4 regions of the Methylopila sp. 73B genome follow, and region 2 is predicted to be linked to each of the others. Evidence: predicted binding sites of a transcription regulator. Region 2 holds the regulator's gene; each other region holds the start of a gene.
What was found. Region 2 encodes LexA, which represses DNA repair genes until DNA is damaged. Its sites were predicted from a motif close to TGTTCNNNNTGTGTTCNG; they were not measured.
Positions count from the first base shown of each region.

Region 1 (7,207 bases), 1.2 Mb from region 2:
CTCTCGATCATGACCGCGATCATGGTGGCGGACGAGCTGAGCGAGGCCAAGAAGCGCCACGCGGCGCTCGAAGCCGAGATCGCCGGCCTCAAGGCCGCCCAGGCGGACGCCGGCGCCGCCGTCGACGGCCGCCACGCCAACGTCGCCAACGAGATCGCCGCCGCCGCCGAACGCTTGGAGCGGCTGGCGGAGGAACTGTCGGACGGGGTGCGGCGGGAGTAGGGCGGCTGCGACCACGTCTCGCTCAGTGCCTGCGATCGTTGATCTGTGCGATGGCCCTGATCGGATCGGCCCACGCCGAGGCGTCAGCCTGCGTCTGGAAGGGCGGCGGCTTCCGCTACGGTCAGATCCTCGCGGAGGGAGGCCAACTGCGGGAATACCGGCTTGGGTCGACCGATCCACGAGTCCAGTTCTCCCAAGGGCATCGGGGGCTCACATTCGTCTTGTGCCGAAGTTGCGCTCCTTATGGCGACGTTGTCCTGAGCGTGATGGTCACGGGCCGGAGCCAGGCGGGGGACAAGGATGTCGACGATCTTTGGCGACCGCTTGTTGCTGTGTCTGGCGGAGGGAGCGGTCTACATGATCAGATCGAGCCGACAGGCCGTTTGAAGACGTTCCGTTCGTCCCGGCTGGACGGCGCGTTGGCTGAATATCGTTTCACGGGGACCACTGCATTCCAGCGCGACACGACAGCAGCTTACTTCACGATTTCAGACGGCTGTGTCGCGGCCATCGGTTTCGTCGAGCAAGCTCTCATCCATTACGAAACGATTGATCGGCCCTATGAACCGCACGATTTCGATGGTGCGGCGCACATGCTCGAGACGCTCACCCTCAACGCCGTTCGCTTAGACTCGACCTCGTTTGACACGCGGGATCTTGTTCCTCCACCGAGGCGTCGCGTCGTGGGGGCGCTTCCGCCGCCGCCCGATCTCGTCCTTTCCATGCGGCCCCCGCGACCAAAACGTTTCGCGCCGGTCGGCGAACTCTCGTATCCGTCGATTCCGATCAACGAATTTCGGGCATCGCTCGGCCTGCCGCCGCGCTGAGGCCACTGGCGCTTCGCCCTTCGCTCGCCTACATTGGCGTTGCGGTGCTGCGGGGTGCGTCAGGAGACTTGAATCCCCGGGCCCTTACGATTCCGAACGGGAGCTGTCACTGGTCTCGACCGTGGTCTTGGTCACAACGGCGCCCACCTACTATGTAGGTGTCCCGGGATCTTACATCCAACGGCCTCTGCGGCTCCGCGCTTCTCATCTTTCATGACCCAGACGACGACCACCGACCCCGCCGCCCTCAAGGCGGCGCTACGGGCCGAGACGCTCGCGCGCCGGGCGGCGATCCCGCCCGACGAACGCGCGCAGGCGGCCGAGGCCGTCGCCGAGGTCGGAGCCGAGCTCGTGGCCAGGTTGCGGCCCCGGCGCGTGTCCGTCTTCGTCGCGATCCGCGGCGAGATCGAAACGGCGCCGCTGATGACGCGGCTCCACGCCATGGGCGTCCTGCTCTGCCTGCCCGTGATCGCGCGCAAGGACGCGCCGCTGATGTTCCGCGCCTGGGCGCCGGGCGAGCCGCTCGAGACCCGCCGCTTCGGCCTTCTGGAGCCGGGCGACGCCGCCGAGGAGGTCGAGCCCGACCTGCTGTTCGCCCCGCTCGCGGCCTTCGACGCCCACGGCTTCCGTCTCGGCTATGGCGGCGGCTTCTACGACCGGTCGCTCGAAAAGCTCAGGGCGTCGCGGCCCACCACCGCGGTCGGGCTCGCCTTCGCCGCGCAGGAGGTGGAGCGCGTGCCGACCGACGCTTACGACCAGCGGCTGGACGGCGTGCTGACGGAGTTCGGATACGCGCCTGCAGTTTAACGCGGGCGTGGCGAAACCATGGCGGCCTGTCGCGCGTTCATCTGCCGCCGGATCCCTTGAGGCCGGTTTGCTCGCTGTCCGGGAGTTCTGCACATGGCGCGTCGCCTCATCGCTTTCACCGTTCTCGTCGCCTTCTCCGTTTCGATGGCCGCCTGCGCAAACACCGTTCGCGGCGCGAAGCGCGACGTCACCGCCACCGGCCAGGCGATCGCCCGCTGATCACGGCCTGCGGCCCGCATTCCTGCGATGACGGCGCTGCAAAGCTCGGATAGTGAAGCGCGTCGGTCCTGAGGGCCGGCGCGCGTCACAGTCATCCGGGGTTCCCGCATGCGACTTCTGTTTCTCGGCGACGTGGTCGGCCGCGCCGGGCGCAATGTGGTGGCCGAACGGCTGCCGGCCTTGCGCGAGCGCTGGGGGCTCGACCTCGTCGTGATCAACGGCGAGAACGCCGCGGGCGGCTTCGGCATCACCGAAGCGATCTACAACGACCTGCTGGACGCCGGCTGCGACGCGGTCACCCTCGGCAACCACGCCTTCGATCAGCGCGAGGCGCTGGTGTTCGCCGAGCGCGCGGACCGGCTCGTGCGCCCGGTCAACTTCCCCAAGGGCACGCCCGGACGCGGCGCGCAGCTGATCGAGGCGCGCAACGGCGCCCGCGTGCTCGTGGTCAACGTCATGGGCAACGTCTTCATGGGGACATCGCTCGACGATCCCTTCCGCGCGATCGACGCCGAGCTCGAGGCCTGCCCGCTGGGCGAGGCGGCGGACGCCGTGGTGGTCGATTTCCACGCCGAAGCCACCAGCGAGAAGCAGGCCTTCGGCCACTTTCTCGACGGACGCGCCACGCTCGTGGTCGGCACCCACACCCACACGCCGACCTCCGATCACCGCATTCTTGCGGGCGGCACGGCTTACATGTCCGATGCCGGCATGTGCGGCGACTACGACAGCGTGCTCGGCATGAAGAAGGACGAGCCGATCCAGCGCTTCCTGCGCAAGCTGCCCTCCGGCCGTTTCGAGCCGGCGGAAGGCGAGGGCACGCTCTCCGGCCTCGCCGTCGAGGTCGACGGGCGCGGCCTCGCGACGCGGATCGCGCCGGTGCGCATCGGCGGGGCGCTCAGCGAAGCGCGGCCGGACTTCTGGGAGTAAGCCGGCCTTTCCTTCCCAAAAACGTGGTCTTATAACGCCGCGCACCTCAATCGCCGGACGCGATCCGCCGCGCGCGCCTGAAACATCGGCGACCGGACGCGTCCCCCAATAAGAAGACGACGTCGGAGCGGACCATGGCCGGTCATTCCCAGTTCAAGAACATCATGCACCGCAAGGGCCGCCAGGACGCGGTCCGGGCGAAGCTGTTCTCGAAGCTCGCCCGCGAGATCACGGTCGCGGCGAAGGCGGGCCTGCCCGACCCGAACATGAACGCGCGGCTGCGCCTCGCGATCAGCGCCGCCAAGTCGCAGTCCATGCCGAAGGACAACATCGAGCGCGCCATCAAGAAGGCCTCGGGCGCCGACGGCGAGAACTACGACGAGGTCCGCTACGAGGGCTACGGCCCCGGCGGCGTCGCCGTCATCGTCGAGGCGCTGACCGACAACCGCAACCGCACCGCCTCGGCCGTGCGCTCGTACTTCACCAAGGCCGGCGGCGCGCTGGGCGAGACCGGCTCGGTCGGCTTCATGTTCAACCGCGTGGGCGAGATCGTCTATCCGGCCAAGGCCGGCACCGCCGACGCCGTGCTCGAAGCGGCGATCGAGGCTGGCGCGGAGGACGTGGAGTCTGACGCCGAGAACCACGTCGTCACCTGCGCCTTCGAGGACCTGAACGAGGTGTCGAAGGCGCTCGAAGCGGCGCTCGGCGAAGCGGAAAGCACCAAGGTCGTGTGGCGACCCACCACGACCACGCCGCTCGACGAGGAGAAGGCGGCCTCGCTGCTCAAGCTGCTCGACGCCTTCGACGACGACGACGACGTCCAGAACGTCTTCGGCAACTACGAGATCTCCGACGAGATCATGGCGAAGATCAGCGGCTGAACGGTCCTCGGGCCGTCGCCCTCCGGCCAAGCCGGAGGACGACGCCTTACGATCTTCCGTCGCGGAACTTGATGCGAATGCCCGGTCGCCCTGCAGCTGCGGCCCTCCTCCGCTCCCCCGGCATGGACGCGGCCAGCCGACGCGGTTAGAAGACGCGCCCCCGTCCCAGCACCGGCGCATTCCATGACCGCCTGCGGCCTCGATTTCGGCACGTCCAACACCACGCTCGGCCTCGCGGGCGCGCAGGCCCGGCTTGCGCCGCTCGAAGGCGACGAGCTGACGATCCCGAGCGCCATCTTCTTCGCGCCCTCGGGCGAGTCCCGCGTCGGCCGGGCGGCGCTCGCCGCCTACCTCGCCGGCGAGCCTGGCCGGCTGATGCGCAGCCTCAAGTCCGTGCTCGGCACCGCGCTGATCGACGAGGCGACGGTGATCGGTCGGGAGCGGGTGAAGTTCCGCGACGTCGTCGCGCGCTACCTCGCCATCGTGAAGCGCCGCGCGGAGACGGCCTCGGGCCGCGCGCTCGACGCGGTCGTGCACGGCCGTCCCGTGCACTTCGTCGACGGCGACGCGGAGGGCGACGCCCGCGCCGAGGCGACGCTGCGCGAGATCGCGCTCTCGGTCGGCTTCAAGGACGTGTCGTTCCAGTACGAGCCGGTGGCCGCCGCGCTCGACTACGAGCGCGAGATCTCGCGCGAGGAGCTGGCGCTGATCGCCGACATCGGCGGCGGCACCTCGGACTTCTCGGTCATCCGGCTCTCGCCCGACCGGCACGGCCGCGCCGAGCGCGGCTCGGACATCCTCGCCAACGACGGCGTGCGGGTGGGCGGCGTCGACTTCGACCGCCGCTTGAGCCTCGGCGCGGTGATGCCGCTGCTCGGCCTCGGCTCGCCCATGAAGCGCAAGGAGCTCGAGGTCCCCTCGACCTATTTCCACGACCTCGCCACCTGGTCGAGCATCAACAAGCTCTACGACGGCCGCACCGCGCGGCAAATCCGCGAGGTCCGGCGCGAGGCGGCGAAGCCCGAGCTGCTGGACCGGCTGCTGACCGTGATCGAGGCCGAGGCCGGCCATGGTCTCGCGGCCGACGTCGAGGCGGGCAAGATCAGGCTCTCCGACGCCGAGCGCGCGACCTTGCCGCTGGACTTGGTGGAGAGGGACCTGACGGCGGAGCTGACGCGCGACGGCTTCATCGCCCACACCCGGCGCCAGTCGGAGAAGATCACGGCCTGCGTGGCGAGCTGCCTCGCGAAGGCCGGCGTCGGCGCCGGCGAGATCGACGCCGTGTTCCTCACCGGCGGCTCCACCCGCGTGCCGCACGTGCGCGCCGCGATCCTCGGCGGCCTGCCAGGCGTCCGTGTGGTGGAGGGCGACGTCTTCGGCGCGGTCGGCGCCGGCCTCACCCTCGAAGCCGCCCGCCGCTATGGGGCGATGGCCGCGGCGTAGACGGGCGCGAAGCTCGGCTCCATCACTTTCAAATGACCCGCAACGTCGTAGTCCCCCTCTCCCCTTGCGGGAGAGGGTAGGGGTGAGGGGTCGTCCGGGACGCCCTCCAACGTTTCAGGATGGCCCGGACGACCCCTCATCCGGCGCTTCGCGCCACCTTCTCCCGCAAGGGGAGAAGGGAAGGGAGGTTCGAGGCGGAATGGCTCCGGAATTTCCGCCGTGGCGGACGTTCTGCTTGTGTTCCGTAAACCTTCGGCCGTTACATCGGTCGTCATGAGCCTCGCACCGATTCGCATCCTCGGCGTCGACCCGGGCCTCCGCCGTACCGGCTGGGGGATCATCGTCGCCGAAGGGTCCCGCCTGTCCTTCGTCGCCGCGGGCGTGATCACGCCCGACGACACGCGCGATCTCGCCGACCGGTTGGCGGCCCTGCACGCCGGGCTCTCCGCCGTTCTCGCCGAGCACGCGCCGCACGAGGCGGCGGTCGAGGAGACCTTCGTCAACAACAACCCGTCGGCCACGCTCAAGCTCGGACAGGCCCGCGGCGTGGCGATGCTGGTGCCGGCGCTCGCGGGGCTCGCGGTCGCGGAATACGCGCCGAACCTCGTGAAGAAGACCGTGGTGGGCGCCGGCCACGCCGAGAAGCGGCAGATCCAGGCCATGATCGCCATCCTGCTGCCGAAGGCGACCTATAAGGGAGCCGACGCGGCCGACGCGCTCGCCGTCGCGATCTGCCACGCCCAGCACCGGGGCGCCCGCGCGCGCCTCGCGGCGGCGACGAGGATGAGCGCATGATCGGCAAGCTCACCGGCACGGTTGATTCCGTCGGGCCCGACTGGGTCATCCTCGACGTCGGCGGCGTCGGCTATGTCGTGCACTGCTCCGCCCGCACGTTGCAGCGGCTGCCGAAGGCCGGCGAGATCGCGCGGCTTTCGATCGAAACCCATGTGCGGGAGGACCGCATCCAGCTGTTCGGCTTCATGGCCGATCTGGAGCGCGAGTGGTTTCGGTTGCTGAACACGGTGCAGGGCGTCGGCACGAAGGTCGCCCTCGGCGTGCTGTCGGTGATGGACGCCTCGGACCTCGCGACCGCGATCGCCCTGCAGGACAAGGCGGCGATCTCCCGGGCGCCGGGCGTCGGCCCCAAGGTCGCGATGCGCATCGCCGCGGAGCTCAAGGACCGCGCGCCGCTGTTCGCCGACGTCGATCCGGCGCTCGCGCGCTTCGCCGGCGAGGTCGCTGAGGCCCGTGGGCCTCAGCCCGCGCGCGACGCGGTCTCCGCCCTCGTCAACCTCGGCTACGCCGCCCCGCAGGCGAGCGGCGCCATCGCGGCCGCGCTGAAGGCCGCGGGCGACGGCGCGACGACGGAGCAGCTGATCCGGGCCGGGCTGAAGGAGCTGGCGAAGTGAGGGGTCAGGCGGGGTTGAGAACGTCGCGGTAGATGTCGGCCAGGGGCACCTCGACGCCGATGCCGGGAAGCGGGAGGATCGCTTCGAGGCCGTCGATAACCTGAAGGCCGCGCCAGACCCCGTCGATCCGATCGAGGGTTTCGATATGAGCGCGATCCTGGACGACGAGCACGTAATGCATCAACGACGGAATGCGTTGATAGACATGCCATTTCGCCATGCGGTCGCGCGCTTCCGTGCCGTTCGACATCACCTCGACCAGTACGACCGGGGTCTGGACCGAGGTGGCGCCGGGCGGCAGCGGCCCGCAATGCACAAGCACGTCCGGAAGCAGCGAGGCGTTGAGCTCGCGCTCCTTGAGGTAAAACGTCTCAGTGAGCGTCCGGCACGGCGAGCCTGCAGCCCGCAGACGCTCCCGAATGCCGGAGGCGAGGTTTTGGATGATGTAGTTATGCTCCCAGCGCACGCT
Region 1 is NZ_JAFV01000001.1:2,351,631-2,358,837, reverse strand. Features, by position in the region: gene K244_RS0111410 (cell division protein ZapA) at 1-222, shown strand, start outside; gene K244_RS23605 (hypothetical protein) at 273-1,049, shown strand; RNA gene ssrS (6S RNA) at 1,091-1,249, shown strand; gene K244_RS0111405 (5-formyltetrahydrofolate cyclo-ligase) at 1,263-1,856, shown strand; gene K244_RS23915 (hypothetical protein) at 1,950-2,075, shown strand; gene K244_RS0111395 (TIGR00282 family metallophosphoesterase) at 2,184-3,005, shown strand; gene K244_RS0111390 (YebC/PmpR family DNA-binding transcriptional regulator) at 3,140-3,886, shown strand; gene K244_RS0111385 (Hsp70 family protein) at 4,070-5,329, shown strand; gene ruvC (crossover junction endodeoxyribonuclease RuvC) at 5,603-6,124, shown strand; gene ruvA (Holliday junction branch migration protein RuvA) at 6,121-6,738, shown strand; gene K244_RS0111370 (Uma2 family endonuclease) at 6,743-7,207, opposite strand, start outside.
Region 1: a site for LexA is predicted at 5,557-5,574, ahead of ruvC (crossover junction endodeoxyribonuclease RuvC). Genes of this name have one in related genera too.

Region 2 (7,207 bases):
ATCGATGTTCGGATACAGCTTCTTCTCGACGAAGTAGTCGTCCTTGAGCGCGATCTGCTCGAGCTGGATCGCGACCTCCAGCAGCGGATCGTCCTTGATGCCGAGCTCGCCGAGCACCTCGTGGCAGGTCTTCTGCATGATCTTGGCGCGCGGATCGTAGTTCTTGTAGACCCGGTGGCCGAAGCCCATGAGGCGGAAGGGGTCGTTCTTGTCCTTCGCCTTGTTGACGTACTTGTCGACGTTGTCGGGAGTGCCGATCTCGGACAGCATCTTCAGCGCGGCCTCGTTCGCGCCGCCGTGCGCGGGGCCCCAGAGGCAGGCAATGCCCGCCGCGATGCAGGCGAACGGGTTCGCGCCGGAGGAGCCGGCGAGGCGGACCGTCGAGGTCGACGCGTTCTGCTCGTGATCGGCGTGCAGGGTGAAGATGCGGTCCATCGCGCGCGCCAGGACCGGGTTGACCTTGTACTCCTCGCACGGCACCGCGAAGCACATGTTGAGGAAGTTTGCGGAAAAATCGAGCGAGTTCTGCGGGTATACGAACGGCTGGCCGATCGAATACTTGTAGGCCATCGCAGCGAGCGTCGGGATCTTGGCGATCATGCGGATCGCAGCGATGTCGCGCTGGGCCGGATCGGTGATGTCGGTCGAGTCGTGGTAGAAGGCCGAAAGCGCACCGACGACGCCGCAGAGCACCGCCATCGGATGGGCGTCGCGGCGGAAGCCGGAATAGAAGCGCGACATCTGCTCGTGCACCATGGTGTGGCGTGTCACGAGCCGGTCGAACTCCGCCTTCTGGGCCGAGGTCGGCAGTTCGCCGTGGAGCAGCAGGTAGCTGGTCTCGAGGAAGTCGCCGTGCTCGGCGAGATCGTCGATCGGGTAGCCGCGGTAGAGCAGGACGCCTTCGTCGCCGTCAATGAAGGTGATCTTGGATTCGCAGCTTGCGGTGGAGGTGAATCCGGGGTCGTAGGTGAACAGACCCGTGTTCTTGTAGAGCGTCTGGATATCCATCACCGCGGGGCCGATCGACCCCTCTCGGATGGGAAGCTTCAGGTCGGTCCCGCCAACGTTCAGGGAGCCGGTGGTGTCGGTCATGCGCTGATGCCCCTTCGCTGAAAAGCCTTAAGGCGCCCTCTGGCGGGACCGCGCCCGGCCCTCCGCTGCGGGACGATCGGGGCGGCTGCGAGGAAGCTCTCGCTGGCGTATATCAACTTTTGTTGCAGCGCAAATTAGCGTCTGACACCTTTCTGACCAGCCCCGGACACGCTCACGCCTTAGGCGCCGGAAGCCTGATCCGCGATGCGCGCAAGGCTCTCCTCCTTGCCGAGCGCGACCAGCACGTCGAAGATTCCGGGCGAAGTCTTGCGGCCGGTGAGCGCCGCGCGCAGCGGCTGGGCGAGCGCCCCAAGCTTCACGCCGGCCTCCTCGGCGAGCGTGCGGACGATCTCCTCCGCCCCCGCCGCGGACCACGGCTCCAGCGCCGTCAGACGGCCGTGCAAGGAGGCGAGCAGGGCGCGCGCCTCCGGCGTCAGCAGCGCCTCGGCCGCAGGCTCGACGGCGAGCGGACGAGCGTCGGTTAGGAAGCGCGCGCCGTCGAGCAGCTCCACCAGGGTCTTCGCGCGCTCCTTCAGGCCGGGAAGGGCGCCTTCGAAGGCGCTCCAGCGCCCGGTCGCGTTGAGCCGCGCCGCCGCCTCGGGGCCGCCCGGCAGATAGGGCAGGGACGCCTTGAACGCCGCCAGCAGGTCGTCGTCCGGGGTGGCGCGCATGTAGTGGCCGTTGAGGTTCGACAGCTTCGCCATGTCGAACCGCGCGGCGGAACGGCCGACGTCGGCGATGTCGAACCACTTGATCGCCTGCGCGGTCGAGAAGATCTCGTCATCGCCGTGGCTCCAGCCCAGCCGGGCCAGATAGTTGCGCAGCGCCTCCGGCAGGAAGCCCATCTCGCGGTAGGCCTCGGCGCCCAGCGCCCCGTGCCGCTTCGACAGCTTCGCGCCGTCGGGCCCATGGATCAGCGGAATGTGCGCCATCTTCGGCACTGGCCAGCCTAGCGCCGCGTAGATCTGCGTCTGGCGCGCGGCGTTCGTGAGATGGTCCACGCCGCGGATGACGTGGGTGACGCCCATGTCGTGGTCGTCGACCACCACCGCGAGCATGTAGGTCGGCGTGCCGTCGGAGCGCAGCAGGACGAGGTCGTCGAGGTCCTTGTTCGGGATCACGACGCGGCCCTGGACCAGATCGTCCACCACGGTCTCGCCCTCGGTCGGCGCCTTCAGCCGGATGGCGGGCTGGCGATCGGTCGGCGCCTCGGAGGCCGGGCGGTCGCGCCAGCGGCCATCGTAGCGCGGCGGCCGCCCCTCGGCCTGAGCCGTGGAGCGCATCTCCTCGAGCTCCTGCGCCGTGGCGTAGCAGCGGTAGGCGCGCCCGTCCGCCAGCATCTGCTCCACCGCCTCGCGGTGGCGCGCGGCGCGGGCGAACTGGAACACCGGCTCGCCGTCCCAGTCGAGGCCGAGCCAGGTCAGGCCGTCGAGGATCGCGGCGATCGCGGCCTCGGTCGATCGCGCCCGGTCGGTGTCTTCGATCCGGAGCAGCATCGTGCCGCCCAGGCTCTTCGCGAACAGCCAGTTGAACAGCGCGGTGCGCGCGCCGCCGATGTGCAGGAAGCCCGTGGGCGAGGGCGCGAAACGGGTGACGACGGTCTCGGACAAGGGCGGTCTCGAACGGTGCTGACGACGTGCCGATCCGGCGCGCACAAGGGCGCTAGGCGCAGCGGCCGGCCCGTGTAGCATGACGACCGCAGCTATGGAAACGATCGCGGGCGGCATGGCGGGGGGGGCGGACCAGAGCAGACGGAGAGGCGCGCGGACGGCCGCGCTGCCGGGCTTCGGCGCGGTCTCCGGCGGCCGGTTCGCGGACGCCCTGGCGAGCGCGCGCGATTGGACGCTCGACCGCTTGGTCGAGGAGGCCGACGCGGGGCGTTTCGCGCTGTGGGCGCCGATCGCCTTCGGCGCCGGGGTGGTCGTCTACTTCACCGCGGCGCACGAGCCCGAGCTCTGGGCCGCAATCCTGCTCGCAGGCCTCGGCGCGGCGCTGGCGGTCGCCGCGCGGCGCCGCTTCGTCGCGCTCGGCCTTGCGCTCGCCTTCGCGTTCGGGGCGGCGGGCTTCCTCGCCGCCAAGCTCGCAACCGTCCGCGCCGAGGCGCCGGCTCTGACGCGCGCGTTTCGGGCGGACGCCGCCGGCCGGGTGATCGCGATCGAGCCGCGCGACCGCGGCCAGCGCCGGATCACGCTGGAGCTGGATCGGCTCGGGGCGCTCGGCTTAAACGAGCGGCCCCGCCGGGCGCGGGTGACGCTTGGCGCGGACCCGGTCCTGTCCGCTGGCGACCGCCTGACGCTGTCGGCGTTCTGGCGTCCGCCGCAAGGGCCGGTGCGGCCCGGCGGCTACGACTTCGCCCGGGCCGCCTTCTTCGAGGGCGTGGGCGCGACGGGGCAGCAGGCGAGGGACGTCCGCAATCTCGGACCCGCGGCGGACGCGGGCGCCGCCGAGCGGCTGTCCGCCCGGCTCGAACGGCTGCGGGAGCGCCTGACGTCGCGGATCTCGGCCACAGTCGGCGGCGACGAGGGCGCCGTCGCGGCGGCGCTCGTCACCGGCGTGCGCGGGCCGATCAGCGCGACCGTCGAGGACGAGATGCGCGCGGCCGGCCTCAGCCACATCCTATCGATCTCCGGGCTGCACATGGCGCTGGTCGCGGGCACCCTGTTCTGGCTGGTGCGCGCCGCCCTCGCGCTGTCGCAACGCGCGGCGCTCGCCTGGCCGGTGAAGAGCATAGCTGCGATCGTCGCGCTCGCGGGCGCCGCGTTCTACCTCGCGCTTTCCGGCGCGGAGGTGGCGACCCAGCGCTCCTTCCTGATGGTCGCGATCGTGTTCGTGGCCGTCGTTGTCGGCCGCCCGGCCGTCACCCCGCGCAACCTGGCGCTCGCCGCGCTGGGCGTCATGACGCTGACCCCCGAGGCCGTCCTGGGGCCAAGTTTCCAGATGTCGTTCGCGGCCGTCGCGGCGCTCGTCGCCTGGTTCGAGGCCCGGCCGCGCGATGAGCGTCCGCCGCCCGACGGCCGGGCGGCGCGCGCGCTCCGGTGGCTGAGGACCGCGGCGGCGCTCGCGCTCGTCACCACGCTGGTGGCGGGGCTCGCGACCGCGCCCTTCGCCGCCTACCACTTCCACCGGGTGACGCCCTACGCGCTGGCCGGCAACGCGCTCGCGACGCCGCTGATCAGCCTGATCGTCATGCCCTGCGTGGTCGGCGGCCTGCTGTTCGCGCCGCTCGGCCTCGACGGCCCCTGGTGGAGCCTGATGGGCTGGGGCCTCAGCGGCGTGCTGGCGATCGCCCGCGCGGTCGCCTCCTGGCCGGGCTCCGAGCGCGCGATCCCAGCCTTCGGCGCCCCGGCGCTCGCCCTGCTGTCGCTGGGGCTGGCCTGGCTCTGCGTGTGGCGAACCGCCCTCCGCTACGCAGCCGCGCCCGTAATTGCGGCGGGCCTCGCTTTGGCTGCGGCTCCTGGGCGACCGGACCTGGTGATCGACCGCGACGGCCGCGCCGCCGCGATCCGGGGCGCCGACGGGCGGCTGGCGCTGCTGGGCGCCCGCCCGACCACCTTCGCCGCGAAGGTCTGGCTCGCGGCCGACGGCGACATCGTCGACCGCGACGGCCGGCCACCGAGGTCGGCGACGCCGCGCTGCGACGCCTATGGCTGCGTCGGCCGGCTCGACGACGAACGCGACGTCGCGCTGGTCTGGGACGCGCGCGCTTTCGAGGAGGATTGCCGGCGGGCGGCGCTCGTCATCACCCGGCTTGAGGCGCCGCCTGCCTGCGCTAAGACGGCGGCCGTCATCGACCGCGCCGCGTTGCGCGCCACCGGCGCGCTGTCGCTCACGCGCGAGGGCGACGCATTCGTCGCGACCGCCGCGCGCGATCCCGCCGGACATAGGCCCTGGGAGGGAGCGGCGGCGACGGTCCGCCCGCCGCCGGACGTTCTGGCGCTGCGTTTCGAACCCCGTCGTCCGCCGCAATCGAGTGACATTACAAAGCCGGTCGACCCGACCGACCCGGCCGACGACGACTTGCCTTTGGACGACGATCAGTAGCGCCGGATCAGCCCGACGAGCCGCCCCTGGATCGCCACCCGGTCGGGGCCGAAAATACGCGTCTCGTAGGCCGGGTTCGCCGCTTCGAGGGCGATCGACGCGCCGCGCTTGCGCAGGCGCTTCAGCGTCGCCTCCTCGTCGTCGACGAGCGCGACAACGATGTCGCCGGTGTCCGCGACGGTCTGCTTGCGGATGAGGACAAGGTCCCCGTCGAGGATGCCGGCCTCGATCATCGAGTCGCCGCGCACCTCGAGCGCGAAGTGCTCGCCCGTGGACAGCATGTCGGGGGAGACCGCGATGGTGTGGCTCTTCGCCTGGATCGCCTCGATCGGCACGCCGGCGGCGATCCGGCCCATGACCGGGATCGCGACCATGCGGTTGTCGTCGTCGTCCGACTGCGGCGGGCGCACCCGCCCCAGATTGCCCTCGATGACGTTGGGAGCGAACCGGCCCGTGGGCCGCGAGACAGGGGGGGCCGCCGCCTCCGGCAGCTTCACCACCTCCAGCGCCCGCGCGCGGTTCGGCAGGCGCCGGATGAACCCGCGCTCCTCGAGCGCCATGATGAGGCGGTGAATGCCGGATTTCGACTTGAGATCCAGCGCGTCCTTCATCTCGTCGAAGGAGGGCGGCACGCCGGTCTCCTTCAGCCGCTCATGGATGAAGCGGAGCAGTTCGTACTGTTTGCGCGTCAGCATGGGCGGGCCCGCCAAGAATCAAAACAAATCATGAACAGATATCTACCTGTTCTAGATGTGTTCCGCAACTCTTAACGTTCCGTTCCCGCGCGGCTTAACAAGCCTTGGGCGCCGAGGCGCCGGGCGACGCGGGGGAGATCTCCCTGCAGGACCACCACCGGCCCCAGCGCAGCATGCGCAAACGTTCGTCGTATGTTCCATAAAGCTTTCCGGGCGGCCCCACTGGGACCGCCCGGGTTCTCGAAAGGTATTGTCCAGCTACGGACAGCCGAAGGCTCGTAGAGAGCGCGGATCTCTACGTCGTCGGCGTTCAGCTGCAGCCGCTCGTGCTTCCGCAGGTGTCGCACTTCAGGCAGGTGCCGTTGCGGACCATCGTGTAGTTGCCGCACTCTGAGCAGTTATCGCCTTCATAGCCTTTGACGCGAGCCTCCATGCGGCGGGTCTCGGCGGTCTTGGCGGCCGGGGCGGGCGCGGGGGCCTCCCAGGCGAGGTGGCCAAGGGCCTCCTCGGCCGCCGGCTGCGGCTCGCGCTTGAGGGCGGTCGCCCCTTGGACGGCGAGGCCCGCGGAGACGGGACGGGGCGTCCCGATCGTGGTCACGTTCGACGCGCCCTTCGGCTCAGGCGTCGGGCTGACGGACGGCACCGCCGACAGCTGACGACCGCGCAGCAGACCCTTCGACACCGGCGCGCTCGGGGCCTTGCCCTGCTCGACGCCGCCGCCGATCGCGTCCGGCGTGATGTCGGAGGGGTCGACGTGCGCGAGGTCGTAGCGCGAGAGGTAGGAGATCGCGAGCTCGCGGAACACGTAGTCGAGGATCGACGTCGCGTTCTTGATGGTGTCGTTGCCCTGCACGAAGCCGGCCGGCTCGAAGCGGGTGAAGGTGAAGGCCTCCACATACTCCTCCAGCGGAACGCCGTACTGGAGGCCGAGCGACACGGCGATGGCGAAGTTGTTCATCACCGAACGGAAGGCGGCGCCTTCCTTGTGCATGTCGATGAAGATCTCGCCGATGCGGCCGTCGTCGTACTCGCCGGTGCGCAGATACACCTTGTGCCCGCCGACGATCGCCTTCTGGGTGTAGCCCTTGCGGCGGGACGGCAGCTTCTCGCGGTCGCGGATCAGCTGGACGCGTTCGACGATCTTCTCGATCACCTGAGCGGTGCGGGCCGCGTTGGGCTGCGCGACCAGCGCGTCGACGGCGTCCTCTTCGTCGTTGTCGTCGGCGATCAGCTGGGACGAGAGCGGCTGCGAGAGCTTGGAGCCGTCGCGATACAGGGCGTTCGCCTTCAGCGCGAGCTTCCACGACAGCATGTAGGCCGCGGAGCAGTCCTCCACCGTCGCGTCGTTCGGCATGTTGATGGTCTTGGAGATCGCGCCC
Region 2 is NZ_JAFV01000001.1:1,160,092-1,167,298, reverse strand. Features, by position in the region: gene gltA (citrate synthase) at 1-1,092, opposite strand, end outside; gene gltX (glutamate--tRNA ligase) at 1,272-2,702, opposite strand; gene K244_RS0105635 (ComEC/Rec2 family competence protein) at 2,782-5,133, shown strand; gene lexA (transcriptional repressor LexA) at 5,127-5,828, opposite strand; gene K244_RS0105625 (vitamin B12-dependent ribonucleotide reductase) at 6,139-7,207, opposite strand, start outside.

Region 3 (7,207 bases), 590 kb from region 2:
AGCGACGTCGACACCCACACCGATCCGCAGGACGACGGCGGCCCCGGGGCGCCCTACGAGGAGCGCCCGCCGCTGCTGGTGCTCGACGGCGTCGTGCGGCGCTACCGCCAGGGCGAGGCGACCCTCGAGGTGCTGGCCGGCGCCTCGATGGTGATGAACGCGGGCGAATCGATCGCGCTGATCGCGCCTTCGGGCACGGGCAAGTCGACGCTGCTGCACGTCGCCGGACTGCTGGAGCGGCCGGACAGCGGCGAGGTCTTTCTCGACGGCGAGCCGACCTCGGGCCTCTCCGACGACGCCCGCACCGCGATCCGCCGCAACCAGATCGGGTTCGTCTACCAGTTCCACCACCTGCTGCCGGAGTTCTCCGCGCTCGAAAACGTGGTGATGCCGCAGCTCATCCGCGGCCTCGCCCCCGCCGAGGCGGAGAGCCGCGCGAGGGACCTGCTCGGCTACCTCGGGCTTGGCAAGCGCCTGACCCACCGGCCGGCGGAGCTCTCCGGCGGCGAGCAGCAGCGCGTCGCCATCGCCCGCGCCGTCGCCAACGCGCCGCGTCTGCTGTTTGCGGACGAACCGACCGGCAACCTCGACCCGACCACCTCGGCGCATGTGTTCCAGACGCTGACCGCGCTCGCCCGCGCTTCGGGCCTCTCCGCCATGGTCGCGACCCACAACCTCGACCTCGCCGCGACGCTTGACCGCCGCGTGACCCTGCGCGACGGGGTGCTGGTGGAGGTGTGAGCGCAAGCTAGCGGCTTCGGCGGAGCGTGAGAGGCTCAGATCGCCACGCCGTCATGCCCCCGCCTTCGCGCGGGTCTGCGCGACTTTGGGCAGAGCTCGACGCCTTGGTCGTAGACACCCGGCTTCGCGGTCCGTCCAGCACACCCTGCCGGTTAACCCGCGCCAGGCCGTTTCGACCTTTTCCTTAACCACCCCCAACCCTCCGGCTCCCGCCCCTGTGCGAAAGCGCTTGACCGGCTGTGGAGAAGAAACAAAATAGGAACATAACAAGTCCAGAACGGGAGTGCGTCATGGACCGGACCGACGGTTGGAACTTGGTGCTAGGGGTAGTAGGGGGCGCGATCGAGCTCGGCTCCGTCATGGTTTTTTTTGGCGCGCTGGTGCTTTGGGCGGACGCCTTAGGGTCGGTCTGACGGGAGCATCTCCGCCCGCGCCTGTGGAGACCCGCGTCTCCCGGGGCGCGCCTGGGTTCGCGGCGGAGTAGGGTGGGCGCGACGACACGAGGGAGGCGCGCGATGGCCGACGGCGGACTGAAGGGCGATCTCGGCTTCGTCCATCTCCACGTGCGCTCGTCCTTCTCGCTGCTCGAAGGCGCGCTGACGGTCGCGAAGATCGCCGCAGCGGCGAAGGCCGACCACATGCCGGCGATCGCGCTCACCGACGACAACCTGTTCGGCGCGCTCGAGTTTTCTGAGAAGATGGCCTCGGCTGGCGTGCAGCCGATCATCGGCATGGCGCTTGACGTCGAGTTCGCCGACCGCGAGGAACGCTCCGGTCGCCCGATGAAGGACGCGGGCCGCCCTCTCATCGTGCTGCTTGCGCGCTCCGAGGCCGGCTACCGCAACCTGATGGCGCTCGGCAGCCGCGCCTTCCTCGAAAGCGACGTCAACGAAGGCCCGCACGCGACCCTCGCGATGCTTGAGGCGCACCGCGACGGGCTGATCGCGCTGAGCGGCGGCCCCGAGGGCCCTGTGGACCGCATGCTGCTGGAAGGCGCCGACGACGTCGCGGCCGCGCGCCTGCAGACGCTGGCGGCGCTCTATGGCGACGGCCTCTACGTGGAGCTCCAGCGCCACGGCACGGCGAACGAGCGTTCGGTGGAGGGGGCGCTGGTCGACCTCGCCTACGCCCAAGGGATTCCGCTGGTCGCGACCAACGGCGCGCGCTTCGCGGAACGAAGCGATCACGAGGCGCATGACGCGCTGATCTGCCTCGCCGAAGGCCGCGTGCTGGCGGAAAGCGAGCGTCGCCAGTTCACGGCCGACCACAATCTGAAGTCCCGCGCGGAGATGGTGCGGCTGTTCGCCGATCTGCCCGAGGCGACCGCCAACACCGTCGAGATCGCGCGCCGCTGCGCCTACCGGCCGCGCACCATGAAGCCGATCCTGCCGCGCTTCACGGTCGGCGACGGCGTCGTGGACGAGGCGGCCGAACTGCGCCGCCAGGCGGTCGAGGGCCTCGCCTCGCGCCTTGCGGCGCATGGGCCCGCCCCGGAGCTCGACGTCGAAACCTACGAGCGCCGCCTCGACTTCGAGCTCGGCGTCATCGAGCGGATGAAGTTCCCAGGCTACTTCCTGATCGTCGCCGACTTCATCAAATGGGCCAAGGACCAGGGCATCCCGGTCGGCCCCGGCCGCGGGTCGGGCGCGGGCTCGCTCGTCGCCTATTCGCTCACCATCACAGACCTCGATCCGCTGAGGTTCGGCCTGCTGTTCGAGCGCTTCCTAAATCCCGAGCGCGTGTCGATGCCGGACTTCGACATCGACTTCTGCCAGGACCGGCGCGAGGAGGTGATCCGCTACGTCCAGGCGCGCTACGGCCTCGACCGCGTCGCGCAGATCATCACCTTCGGCACGCTGCAGGCCCGCGGCGTGATGCGCGACGTGGGCCGCGTGCTCGAGATGCCCTACGGCCAGGTCGACAAGCTCTGCAAGCTCGTGCCGCAGAACCCCGCCAATCCCGTCACCTTGAAGCAGGCGGTCGCCGACGAGCCCAAGCTGTCGGAGGCGCGCGAGGAGGATGAGAAGGTCGGGCGCATGCTCGACATCGCGCTCAAGCTCGAGGGGCTTTACCGCCACGCCTCGACCCACGCCGCCGGCATCGTGATCGGCGACCGACCGCTGTCGGAGTTGGTGCCGCTCTACCGCGATCCGCGCTCCGACATGCCGGTCACCCAGTTCAACATGAAGTGGGTGGAGCCGGCGGGCCTCGTGAAGTTCGACTTCCTCGGCCTCAAGACGCTGACGACGCTGACGACCGCCGTGAACCTGCTGAAGCGGCGCGGGGTGACCGTGGAGCTCGACAAGATCCCGCTCGACGACGCCGACACCTACGCCATGCTGTCGCGCGGGGAGACGGTCGGCGTGTTCCAGCTGGAAAGCGCGGGGATGCGGCGCGCGCTGGCCGACATGAAGCCGGACCGGTTCGAGGACATCATCGCGCTCGTCGCGCTGTACCGGCCGGGCCCGATGGCCAACATCCCGGTGTACTGCGCTCGGAAGCACGGCCAGGAAAGGCCGGAGTATCCGCATCCCAAGCTCGAGCCGATCCTGGGAGAGACCTTTGGCGTCATCATCTACCAGGAGCAGGTGATGCAGACGGCGCAGTCGCTCGCCGGCTACTCGCTGGGCGAGGCCGACCTGCTGCGCCGGGCGATGGGCAAGAAGATTCGCGCAGAGATGGACGCCCAGCGCGAGCGCTTCGTCACGGGCTGCGTCGACAATGGCATCGGCAAGGCGGACTCCTCGACGATCTTCGACCTGCTCGCGAAGTTCGCGGACTACGGCTTCAACAAAAGCCACGCGGCGGCCTATGCGCTCGTCGCTTACCAGACCGCCTATCTCAAGGCGAACCACCCCGTGGAGTTCCTCGCGGCCTCGATGACCCTCGACATGGGCTCGACCGACAAGCTGGCGGAGTTCCGCCAGGAGGCGATCCGCCTCGGCATCCCGGTGAAGCCGCCGTGCGTCAACCGCTCCGCGGTCGCCTTCGACGTCGACGACGGCGCGATCCTCTATGCGCTGGCGGCGCTGAAGGGCGTCGGCGGCCAGGCCGTGGAAGGGTTGGTCGCCGCGAGCCGCGCCAAGCGCTTCGCGGACCTGCCGGACTTCGCCCGGCGGCTCGACGCCAAGGCGCTGCCCAAACGCGCGCTGGAGAGCCTGATCCAGGCCGGGGCGCTCGACGCGCTGGAGCCGGACCGGGCGCGGGCGCTCGCCTGCGTCGAAGGCATCATGGGCGTCGCCTCGCGCACCCGCGATTCGGCGGCGGTCGGCCAGCACGACATGTTCGGCGGTTCGGCGGACCCGATCCGCCCGTCGCCGCATGAGAGTTGGTCGACCGGCGAGCGCCTGAAACGCGAATACGACTCGGTCGGCTTCTTCCTCTCCGGCCATCCGCTCGACGACTACAAGCCGCTGCTCGCGAAGCTGCGGGTGCGCAGCTATGTCGACTTCGTCGCGGCTGCGAAACAGGGCGCGACGGCGGGGAGGCTCGCCGCCACCGTGCTCGCCCGTCAGGAGCGCAAGACCAAGTCCGGCAATCGCATGGGCGTGATCATGCTGTCCGATCCGACGGGCCACTACGAGGCCGTGATCTTTTCGGAAGGGCTCGCCAAGCATCGGGACCTGCTGGAGCCCAACACGCCGGTGATCGTCTCGGTCAGCGCCGCGGTGGAGGGCGACGAGGTCCGGCTGCGCTTGGAAAGCGTCGAGCCCTTGGACCGCGCGGCCGAGAAGCTGCAGCGGTCGGTGCGGGTCTTCATGCGGGCGCCGGAGCCGATCGACGCGCTGGCCAAGCGGCTCGAGCCCGGCGGCGACGGGGAGGTCGCGGTGGTGTTGATGCTCGAGGAGGGCGAGACCGAAGTCGAGATCCGCCTGCCGGGCCGTTACCGCGTGTCGCCCCAGATCGCCGGCGCGTTGCGAACGGTGCCCGGGGTCGTGGCGGTCGAGGCGGCCTGACGCCGGCGGCGGCCGGCATGCCGGGCGCGCTTCGGCCGGCGGTTGGGGACGGAGACATGTTTTCCGGTTGACACCGCGGCCTCCGCCCCGCAAAAGCAGCGCCGCGAAACGCGCTGCGTCCTGGGACGCGCCGCGGCTCGCATCGTCCCGCAGGCGGCAAGCCTACGGGCCGGACTGTGGAGGGGTGCCCGAGTGGTTAAAGGGGACGGACTGTAAATCCGTTGGCTCAGCCTACGTTGGTTCAAATCCAACCCCCTCCACCATCCACCGGCCCTCTCGCGCGCGGGTGTAGCTCAATGGTAGAGCAGCAGCCTTCCAAGCTGAATACGAGGGTTCGATTCCCTTCACCCGCTCCAAGTCTTCCAGCCTGAGCCGTTCGGCCCGAGGGTAGGTAAGGCCAATCTCAGGTCTTGCTGGGAAAGCCGGCGCCGTCTGATATCCAAGGCTTAGCGGGGAGGCTTTCGCTGTTTAGCGGCGCGCGGCGCAGGAGCTTGCGGCCGTCGTTGAAACGGCCGCGTTTTTCCCGCTTGTGAAACGAGCGAAACCCGCCTAGAGGAGCGTCGCTTCTCGCCAAACACGAGACTTCACGCAGGATACCGCTGATGGCCAAGGAAAAGTTCGCGCGGACGAAGCCGCATTGCAACATTGGGACGATTGGTCATGTTGACCATGGCAAGACGTCTCTGACGGCGGCGATCACGAAGGTTCTTGCTGAGACGGGCGGCGCGACGTTTACGGCGTACGACCAGATCGACAAGGCGCCGGAAGAGAAGGCGCGCGGCATCACGATCTCGACGGCGCACGTGGAGTACGAGACGGCGAACCGGCATTACGCGCACGTCGACTGCCCCGGCCACGCCGACTACGTGAAGAACATGATCACGGGCGCGGCGCAGATGGACGGCGCGATCCTGGTGGTTTCAGCGGCGGACGGCCCGATGCCGCAGACCCGCGAGCACATCCTGCTGGCGCGCCAGGTCGGCGTTCCGGCGCTGGTGGTGTTCCTGAACAAGTGCGACCTGGTGGACGACGAGGAGCTTCTGGAGCTGGTCGAGCTCGAGGTGCGCGAGCTTCTGTCGAAGTACGACTTCCCGGGCGACGACATTCCGATCATCAAGGGCTCGGCGGTCGTTGCGCTGCAGGGCGGCGACCCGAAGCTCGGCCATGACGCTGTGCTCGAGCTGATGAAGGCGGTGGACGCCTACATCCCGCAGCCGGAGCGGCCGATCGACCAGCCGTTCCTGATGCCGGTCGAGGACGTGTTCTCGATCTCGGGGCGCGGCACGGTTGTGACCGGCCGCGTTGAGCGCGGGATCGTGAAGGTCGGCGAGGAAGTCGAGATCGTCGGCATCAAGGCGACGGTGAAGACGACGGTGACGGGCGTCGAGATGTTCCGCAAGCTTCTGGACCAGGGCCAGGCGGGCGACAACATCGGGGCGCTGCTGCGCGGCACGAAGCGCGAGGACGTGGAGCGCGGGCAGGTCCTGTGCAAGCCGGGCTCTGTGAAGCCGCACACGAAGTTCAAGGCTGAGGCTTACATCCTCACCAAGGAGGAGGGCGGTCGTCACACGCCGTTCTTCACGAACTACCGTCCGCAGTTCTACTTCCGGACGACGGACGTGACAGGCGTGGTGCACCTCCCCGAGGGCACCGAGATGGTGATGCCGGGCGACAACATCGCGATGGAGGTGCACCTGATCGTGCCGATCGCGATGGAGGAGAAGCTGCGCTTCGCCATCCGCGAAGGCGGACGCACCGTCGGCGCAGGCGTCGTCGCTTCCATCATCGAGTGATTCTCCGCCTTCGGGCGGGACGAACGAAGTTACCGCCGGCCGTTCGACCAGACGGCCGGCGCCAAAGCTCTCGAAAGCGTTGACGTCGGCGCTTTTCGTGATCCGTCCGCGCCCAGGTGGTTGCGAACGGCCCTTGGGCGTGGCATATGAAGCCCCCGCCCAAGACCCCTGCGCTTAGGAGTGTAGCTCAACTGGTCAGAGCGCCGGTCTCCAAAACCGGAGGTTGCGGGTTCGAGTCCCTCCACTCCTGCCAGCGTGGGATCAAGGTTTTAGGTTCGCCAATGCGCGGACCAATTGGGGAGCCCCGCTTGCGGGCGATGCGACCTGAAGCGACATACTGGGGTGCGGACCTGTCGGCTGCGCCCCTTTTCGACGTGAATTGAGGCTATGGCGAAAACCAGTCCTGTCGAGTTCATTCAAGAGGTGGGCGCCGAGACCTCGAAAGTGGTGTGGCCGACTCGTCGCGAGACGACGATCACCACCGTCATGGTGTTCGTGTTCGTGTTCGTGGCGAGCGTGTTTTTCTTTTTCGCCGACATGATCCTCCGCACCGTCGTCACGCTGATTCTGGGAATCGGACAATGAGCGCGACCGACACGGCCGTGGGCGGCCGGCGCAAGCGCTGGTACATCGTCCACGCCTACTCGAATTTCGAGAAGAAGGTGGCCGAGTCGATCCGCGAGAAGGCGGAGCAGACCGGGCTTTCGGATCTCTTCG
Region 3 is NZ_JAFV01000001.1:1,747,463-1,754,669, reverse strand. Features, by position in the region: gene K244_RS0108400 (ABC transporter ATP-binding protein) at 1-741, shown strand, start outside; gene K244_RS0108405 (lipoprotein-releasing ABC transporter permease subunit) at 1-1, shown strand, start outside; gene dnaE (DNA polymerase III subunit alpha) at 1,257-4,697, shown strand; tRNA gene K244_RS0108385 (tRNA-Tyr) at 4,876-4,960, shown strand; tRNA gene K244_RS0108380 (tRNA-Gly) at 4,980-5,053, shown strand; gene tuf (elongation factor Tu) at 5,300-6,490, shown strand; tRNA gene K244_RS0108370 (tRNA-Trp) at 6,667-6,743, shown strand; gene secE (preprotein translocase subunit SecE) at 6,878-7,075, shown strand; gene nusG (transcription termination/antitermination protein NusG) at 7,072-7,207, shown strand, end outside.
Region 3: a site for LexA is predicted at 988-1,005, ahead of dnaE (DNA polymerase III subunit alpha). Genes of this name have one in related genera too.

Region 4 (7,207 bases), 2.8 Mb from region 2:
GCGACCACGTGCTCCGACAGCGCCATTTCGGGCAGCGCGTCGTTCCCTTCCTCGGCGCCGAGGTCCGCCGCGTCAGCCGCCTCGAACAGGGGCAGCGCGACGTCGTCCGGCAGTCGCCGCACCTCCCAGAGGGCCGCGCGCCGGTCGAGCCTCATCGAGCGAAACGCGTCGGCGTCGGCGAGCTTGACCAAAGCGGCCTTCGGCAACCGCGCCCGCCGCTTCAGGTCGTCGATCGAGGCGAAGCCGCTCCCGCGCGCCGCGACCAGCGCCTCCGCCCAGTCCTGCCGAAACCCGTCGATCTGCCGAAAGCCGATGCGCAGGCGCAGCGCGTCGTCCGGCCGCTTCTCCAGCGTGTTGTCCCATTGGCTGACCGCGACGTCCGCGCCGCGGGTCTCGACGCCGTGCTCGCGGGCGTCCCGCACGATCTCGGCTGGGGCATAGAACCCCATGGGCTGGGAGTTGAGCAGCGCGCAGGCGAAAGCCGCGGGATGCCGGCGTTTCAGATAGGAGGAGATGTAGACCAGCTTGGCGAAGCTCGCGGCGTGGCTCTCGGGAAAGCCGTAGGAGCCGAAGCCCTCGATCTGCTTGAAGCAGTTCGCCGCGAACTCCGGATCGTAGCCGCGCGCGATCATGTTCCCGACCATCCTGTCCCGGAACACGCCGATATCGCCGAGGTTGCGGAAGGTCGCCATGGCCCGGCGCAGGCCGTTGGCCTCCTCGCCGGAAAACCTGGCCGCCACCATGGCGATGCGCATGGCCTGCTCCTGGAACAGCGGGACGCCGAGCGTCTTCTCCAGCACGTTCCTCAGTTCGTCCGGGTCATGCGACGGCCCGGGCTTAGGGTACTCGACCAGCTCCGGATTCCGGCGGCGCTTGAGATAGGGATGGACCATGTCGCCCTGGATCGGGCCCGGCCGCACGATCGCGACCTGGATCACAAGGTCATAGAACTCCTTCGGCTTCAGCCGCGGCAGCATGTTCATCTGCGCGCGGCTCTCGACTTGGAACACGCCGAGCGAGTCCCCGCGCGACAGCATGGCGTAGACGTCCTCCCGGCCCGGCTCGATGGTCGCGAGCTCTAGCGCCTGGCGTTCGTGGACGCGGATGAGGTCGAAGGCCTTGCGGATGCAGGTGAGCATCCCGAGCGCGAGCACGTCGACCTTCATCATCCGGACAGCGTCGATGTCGTCCTTGTCCCATTCGATGAAGCTGCGGTCCGGCATGGCGGCGGGGCCCACCGGCACGCTTTCGTCGAGCCGGTCGTCGGTCAGCACGAAACCGCCCACGTGCTGAGACAGGTGGCGCGGAAACCCGACGAGCTCGCTCGCGAGCTTCAGCGCCGGCAAAAGATAGGGGTTCGACGGGTCGAGCCCCGCCTGGCGCACCTGCGCCTCCGTCAGCCCGTCGCCCCAGCTCCCCCAGACCGTGTTGGCGAGCGCGGCCGTCAGGTCTTCGCCCATGCCGAAGACCTTGCCGACCTCGCGCACGGCGCTGCGGGGCTTGTAGTGGATCACGGTGGCGACGAGCGACGCGCGCTCCCGGCCATAGCGCGCGTAGATGTGCTGGATCACCTCCTCGCGCCGCTCGTGCTCGAAGTCGACGTCGATGTCCGGCGGCTCGGAGCGCTCCTTGGACAAAAACCGCTCGAACAGAACGTTGGACTCGGCCGGATCGACCGCCGTGATCCCGAGCACGTAGCAGACGGCGGAGTTCGCCGCCGAGCCGCGCCCCTGGCAGAGAATGCCCTGCGACCGCGCATAGGCCACGACGTCATGCACGGTCAGGAAGTAATGCGCGTAGTTCTCGCGCTTGATGAACGCCAGCTCTTTGGCGACCAGCTTCGCCACCTCCGGAGGCGTTCCCCCGGGATAGGATCGCTCGAGACCTTCGCGCACGAGATCGCGCAAATGGCCGTGCGGCGTCTTGCCCGCGGGCACCGGCTCATGCGGGTAATTGTACTCTAAATCCTTGAGACTGAAGACGACCTGCTCCTTGAACCTCAGCGTCTCCGTCACCGCCTCCGGCGCGTCCCGGAACAGCCGGGCCATTTCGGCCCCCGGCTTCAGGTGCCGCTCGGCGTTCGCCTCCAGCCTGCGGCCCGCGCCGTCGAGGGTCACGCCCTCGCGGATGCAGGTGACGACGTCGAGCAGCGGCCGTCGGTCGGGCGTGTGGCAGAGCGGCTCGTTGGTGGCGAGAAGCGGGACGCCGACGCGGGACGCCAGGCGCTTCAGCCGCGCAAGCCTGCGGGCGTCGTCGCCGCGCCGCGGCATGGTCGCGCCGAGCCACGTCGCGTCGCGTCCCGTCTCCTTCAGCGCCGCGAGCGCGCGCTCCGTCTCGCGACCGGGCGCCCGCGACGGCATGACGATGGCGAGCAGCCCCTCGCGCCACGCCAGCAGATCCTCGAAGAACAGGCGGCACTCGCCCTTCGCCGCGCGCTCCTTGCCGAGGCTGAGCAGCCGGCAGAGCCGCCCCCAGGCGGCGCGGTCGCGGGGATGCACGACGACGTCGGGCGCATCGTCCTCGAACACCAGACGCGCGCCCACCACCAGCTTCGGCGTCGGTTGCGGCAGGTCCTTGTTGCCGAGCGTCGCATAGGCGCGGACGACGCCCGCGACGGAGTTCACGTCGGCGATCCCGATGGCCTCGAGCCCATAGAAGGCCGCGGCCGCGACGTATTCCTCCGGCCGCGAGCCGGCGCGGAGGAAGGAAAAGGCCGTCATGGCGGCGAGTTCGGCGAAGGCGGTCATCCGAACAGTCCATGCAGGAACCAGCGCGGATGCTCCGCCTCCCGGACGTAAAGCCCGTCGCGGTAGAGCCAGAACCGGGCGCCTTCCGCGTCCTCCACCCGAAAGTAGTCGCGGGTCAGCGCGCCCGGGTCGCGCCGCCACCATTCGAGCGCGATCCGCTCCGGCCCCTCCGCGCGGGCGACCGCATGCGCCACCCGCCGCCACAGGAAGCGGATCGGCGGTCCGTCCGGCACCTCGGCCAGAACCTCGATCGGCTCCGGATCGGCGAACAGCCGCAAGGGCCGGCGCGGCGGCTCCGCGAGGGACGGCGCGGGCCAGCTCGCCGCACGCGCAGCCGATCGCCCGCCCCCGGCCGACATCGCCTGGGCGGGGCGCGCCCGCGCCTCGCCCTCCGGACGATGGACGTCGCCGGCCAGAAAGCGCAGCACGCGGCGGCGGCCATGGCGGGCGGCGAGCCGATCGACCAGCTCCGCGACCGCGCCTTCCTCCGCCGCGCCCGGATCGAGGCTGACCGCCTCGGGGGCGAGCGGCTCGACCGCGAGCGCCGACAGCCGGACGAGATCGAAGCCGAAGCCAGGATCGATCGGATCCGCCAGCGCGTCGAGCCGCTCCCTGAGGAGCCGCAGCAGCATCTCCGGATTCCGCGTCGGCCGGCCGGTCGCGACCGAGATCCGCGAGACCTTGCCGTCGGCGCGGAAGAAGGCGGCCTCGACGCGGGTCACGCCCTCGCCCGCGGCCTCGAGCCTGCCGGCGAGCGCGCCCGCGAGAGCCCGGCAGGCAGCGACGACCGCATCCTGGGTGAGGACGGGTTCGGGAAACCGGCGCTCGATCATCCGTACGGGCGCCGGGCGCCGCGGCGAAATCGGCGGATCGACCCGGCCAAGCGCCTGGTCGAGGGCCGCCACGAGACCGGAGCCGAACCGCGCGACGAGCTCGCCCCGGCCGCGGGCCGCGAGCTGGCCGAGCGTCGTCAGGCCGGCGCGAGCGAGGCCGGTACGGACCGCCTCCGCGGGACCCAGCGCCGCGACCGGAAGCGCGGCAAGGCGCGCGCGTTCCTCTTCCGGCGTCGGCACGCCGCCGGCCGTGAACCACGCCAGCGCCCGGGCGACGCCGGCTCCGCCCGCGACCGTGACGCGGGCCGTGAGGCCTTGGCGCGCGAGCGCCTCCGTCACATCCTGCGCCATCGCCGCCTCGCCGCCGAAGAAATGCGCGCAGCCCGCGACGTCGAGCAGCAGGCCGTGGGGCGGATCGAGCGCGACGAGCGGGGTGTAGCGGTCGCACCAGTCGGCCACCGCCGTGAGCAGGGCGCGATCGGCCGCGGCGTCGGCCGAGACCACGCGCAGGTCCGGACGGATGGCGCGCGCCTCCGTCAGCGGCAGCCCGGGCCTCGCGCCCGCCGCTTCCGCCGCGGCGTCGAGCGCCACGATGCGGAGCGCCGCGCCCTGGCGTTCGACGATAACGAGCGGGCGGTCATCCGGCGCGTCGGAGCCCACCGCCCGCTCCCGCCGCCGCACCCGCTCGACGGGGAGGTTCGGCAAGGCGACCGCCATGATCCTGCGCGCCGGCGCCGAAGCTTCCGGCGTTCCCTGCGGCCACGGCGAAGCTGCGCTCATGGCCGTCCCATCCGAGCGTCCACCGCCCGAGGCCGCCGCGCCGGTTGCGCACCAGCTCGACGTGAAAGCGCGGCCGTCCCCAGTCCTCCTCTCCGGGGGGCGACGCGGCGGGAGCGACCCGCCAGCGCGTCTCCGCCGCCGAGAACCCCACGGGCGCGGCGAGCGAGGGCGCCCCCGCCCGCACCACGATCGCCGGCACGCCGGAGCGGCCGGCGGCGAGCGCCAGCCGCCGCACCGCCACGCGGTCGAACGCCGCCAGGCGACCGAAGGGCTCGATCAGCGTGACCGCGAGAGCCGGACAGGCGAGCGCGGCTTCCGCCGCGCGCAGCGTCGCCGCCTCGTCCGGCGCGCGCACCACCACCAGCCGGTCGGGATCGAAGCCGAGCTCCGCCAGCCCCATCGGCCAAGGCTCCCCGGTCTCGCGCCCGGACATGTCCTGTCGGATCCATACCGCCGTCCTCCCCCGCCGCCCCGCCTTGACGGCGAGCGCGACCGCAAAACCCGTGGCCGCGACGGCGCCCGCCGCGGACGCGCCCGACACCGCATGCAGGGCTCCGCGCCGAAGCCCGCCGCCGAGCGCCGCGTCCATCTCGGGCACGCCGAGGACGATCCGCTCCTCCGCGCCGAGAGCGCCCGACGCGTCGGCCTCGATGCGGGCCACAACCGTCCTGAGCGCGTCCAGCGTCTCCGCCGCAGCGCGCGTCGTCATCGTTGGAAATCCGCAAAAGTTCTTGTTCTGTTCTCTTATAGGGAGCGCATCAAAACTGAGTCAAGACGCCGCAGCCGACTGCGTGGGTCTCCTGCGGCCTAATTGCGAAAGACTCACTGGAGCACCCCTTGATCGGAACAAATATCGAACATATTGTCGAAAGCCAGATGGAACAGAGAAAGAACTCCGTGGACATCACCGCCAAGCTCGCCATCCTCGCCGACGCCGCGAAGTACGATGCGTCCTGCGCCTCGAGCGGCACGGACAAACGCAACTCGGCGGGGTCGAAGGGCGGGCCGGCGCGTGGGCTCGGCTCCACCGAGGGGGCCGGCATCTGCCACTCCTACGCGCCCGACGGCCGCTGCATCTCGCTTCTTAAGATCCTGCTGACCAACGCCTGCGCGTTCGATTGCCTCTATTGCGTCAATCGCGCCACCAGCAACACGCCGCGCGCGCGGTTCACAGTCGAGGAGGCGGTGACGCTCACGCTCGACTTCTACCGGCGCAATTACATCGAGGGGCTGTTCCTCTCGTCCGGCGTCATCCGCAACGCGGACTACACGATGGAGCAGGTGATGCGGGTGGCGAAGAGCCTTCGCCTCGACCACGGCTTCAAGGGCTACATCCACCTCAAGACCATTCCGGACGCCGCGCCCGAGCTGATCGCGGAAGCCGGCCTCTACGCCGACCGGCTGTCGATCAACGTCGAACTGCCTGATGAGACCAGCCTGAAGCGCCTCGCGCCGGAGAAGGATTTGCGCGCCGTCCGCCGCACCATGGCGGATCTGCGCGGGCGGATCGACGAGGCGAAGGAGCCGACCGCCGTCGGCCGCGCCCGCCCGCCGCGCTTCGCGCCCGCCGGCCAGAGCACCCAGATGATCGTGGGCGCCGACGCCTCCGACGACCGCGCCATCCTGACGACCTCCGCGAACCTCTACGGCTCCTACCGGCTGAAGCGGGTCTATTTCTCCGCCTTCAGCCCGATCCCGGACGCGAGCGCCGCCCTGCCGCTGGCCGCGCCGCCGCTGGTGCGCGAGCACCGGCTCTATCAGGCCGACTGGCTGATGCGGTTCTACGGTTTCAACGTGGCCGAGATCACCGAAGGCGGCGGCATGCTGGACCTCGCGATCGATCCGAAGCTCGCCTGGGCCCTGCGTCACCGCGAGCAGTTCCCGCTCGACGTCGCCCGCGCCTCCCGCGATCAGCTGCTGCGCACGCCCGGCCTCGGCAAGACGGTGGTGGACCGCATCCTGTCCGCCCGCCGGTTCCGCATGCTGAGGGTCGAGGATCTGCGCCGCATGCGCGCGCCGCTCGCCAAGGCCCTGCCTTTCCTCAAGCTGGCGGACCACACGCCGTCGATCGCGACGCTCGAAAGCGAGCGGCTGATCGAACGCTTCGTTCCCCAGCCGCGGCAGATGGCGCTCGCGCTGTGAGTCCGCGGCGGATCGCGCTTGCGGGGCCCTCAGACGTCGCCGGCTGGCGCGCGGCCGCACGCGCGCTGGCCTCCGAAGGCGTGCTTCCGCACGACGTGGTCTGGACCACAGGCGACGAGGATCGCGACCTGTTCGCGGCGCCTGTCGCGCCGGAGGCGCCGCCGCCCGCCCCCTCCGCGCTCTCCGTGCCGCGCGCCTTTCTCGATCTCGCCGAGGTCGCGCTGCTGCACAGCGACCCCGGCCGCTTTGACCTCTGCTACCGGCTGCTGCTGCGGCTCGCCGCCGACCGAACCCTCCTGGGGGACGCCGCCGATCCCGACGTCGTGCGCGCGCTCGGTCTCGCCAAGGCGGTGCGGCGCGACAGGCACAAGATGACCGCCTTCGTCCGCTTCCGGGAGGTCGCGCGCGAGGACGGCGCGTGGTTCGTCGCCTGGTTCGAGCCGGAGCATCACATCGTCGAGGCGACCGCGCCGTTCTTCATGCGCCGGTTCGCGGCCATGCGCTGGTCGATCTTGACGCCGGAGCGCTCCGCCCATTGGGACGGCTCCACGCTCGCGTTCGGCGAAGGCGGCCGCCGCGCCGACGCGCCGGACAGCGACGTTCTGGAGGACGCTTGGCGGACCTACTACGCCAGCATCTTCAATCCCGCCCGGCTGAAGGTCCACGCCATGCGGGCGGAGATGCCGCGGAAGTACTGGCGCAACC
Region 4 is NZ_JAFV01000001.1:3,963,863-3,971,069, reverse strand. Features, by position in the region: gene K244_RS0119135 (error-prone DNA polymerase) at 1-2,747, opposite strand, end outside; gene K244_RS0119130 (DNA polymerase Y family protein) at 2,744-4,297, opposite strand; gene K244_RS24260 (hypothetical protein) at 4,218-5,069, opposite strand; gene K244_RS0119120 (putative DNA modification/repair radical SAM protein) at 5,258-6,502, shown strand; gene K244_RS0119115 (UdgX family uracil-DNA binding protein) at 6,499-7,207, shown strand, end outside.
Region 4: a site for LexA is predicted at 5,203-5,220, ahead of K244_RS0119120 (putative DNA modification/repair radical SAM protein). Genes of this name have one in related genera too.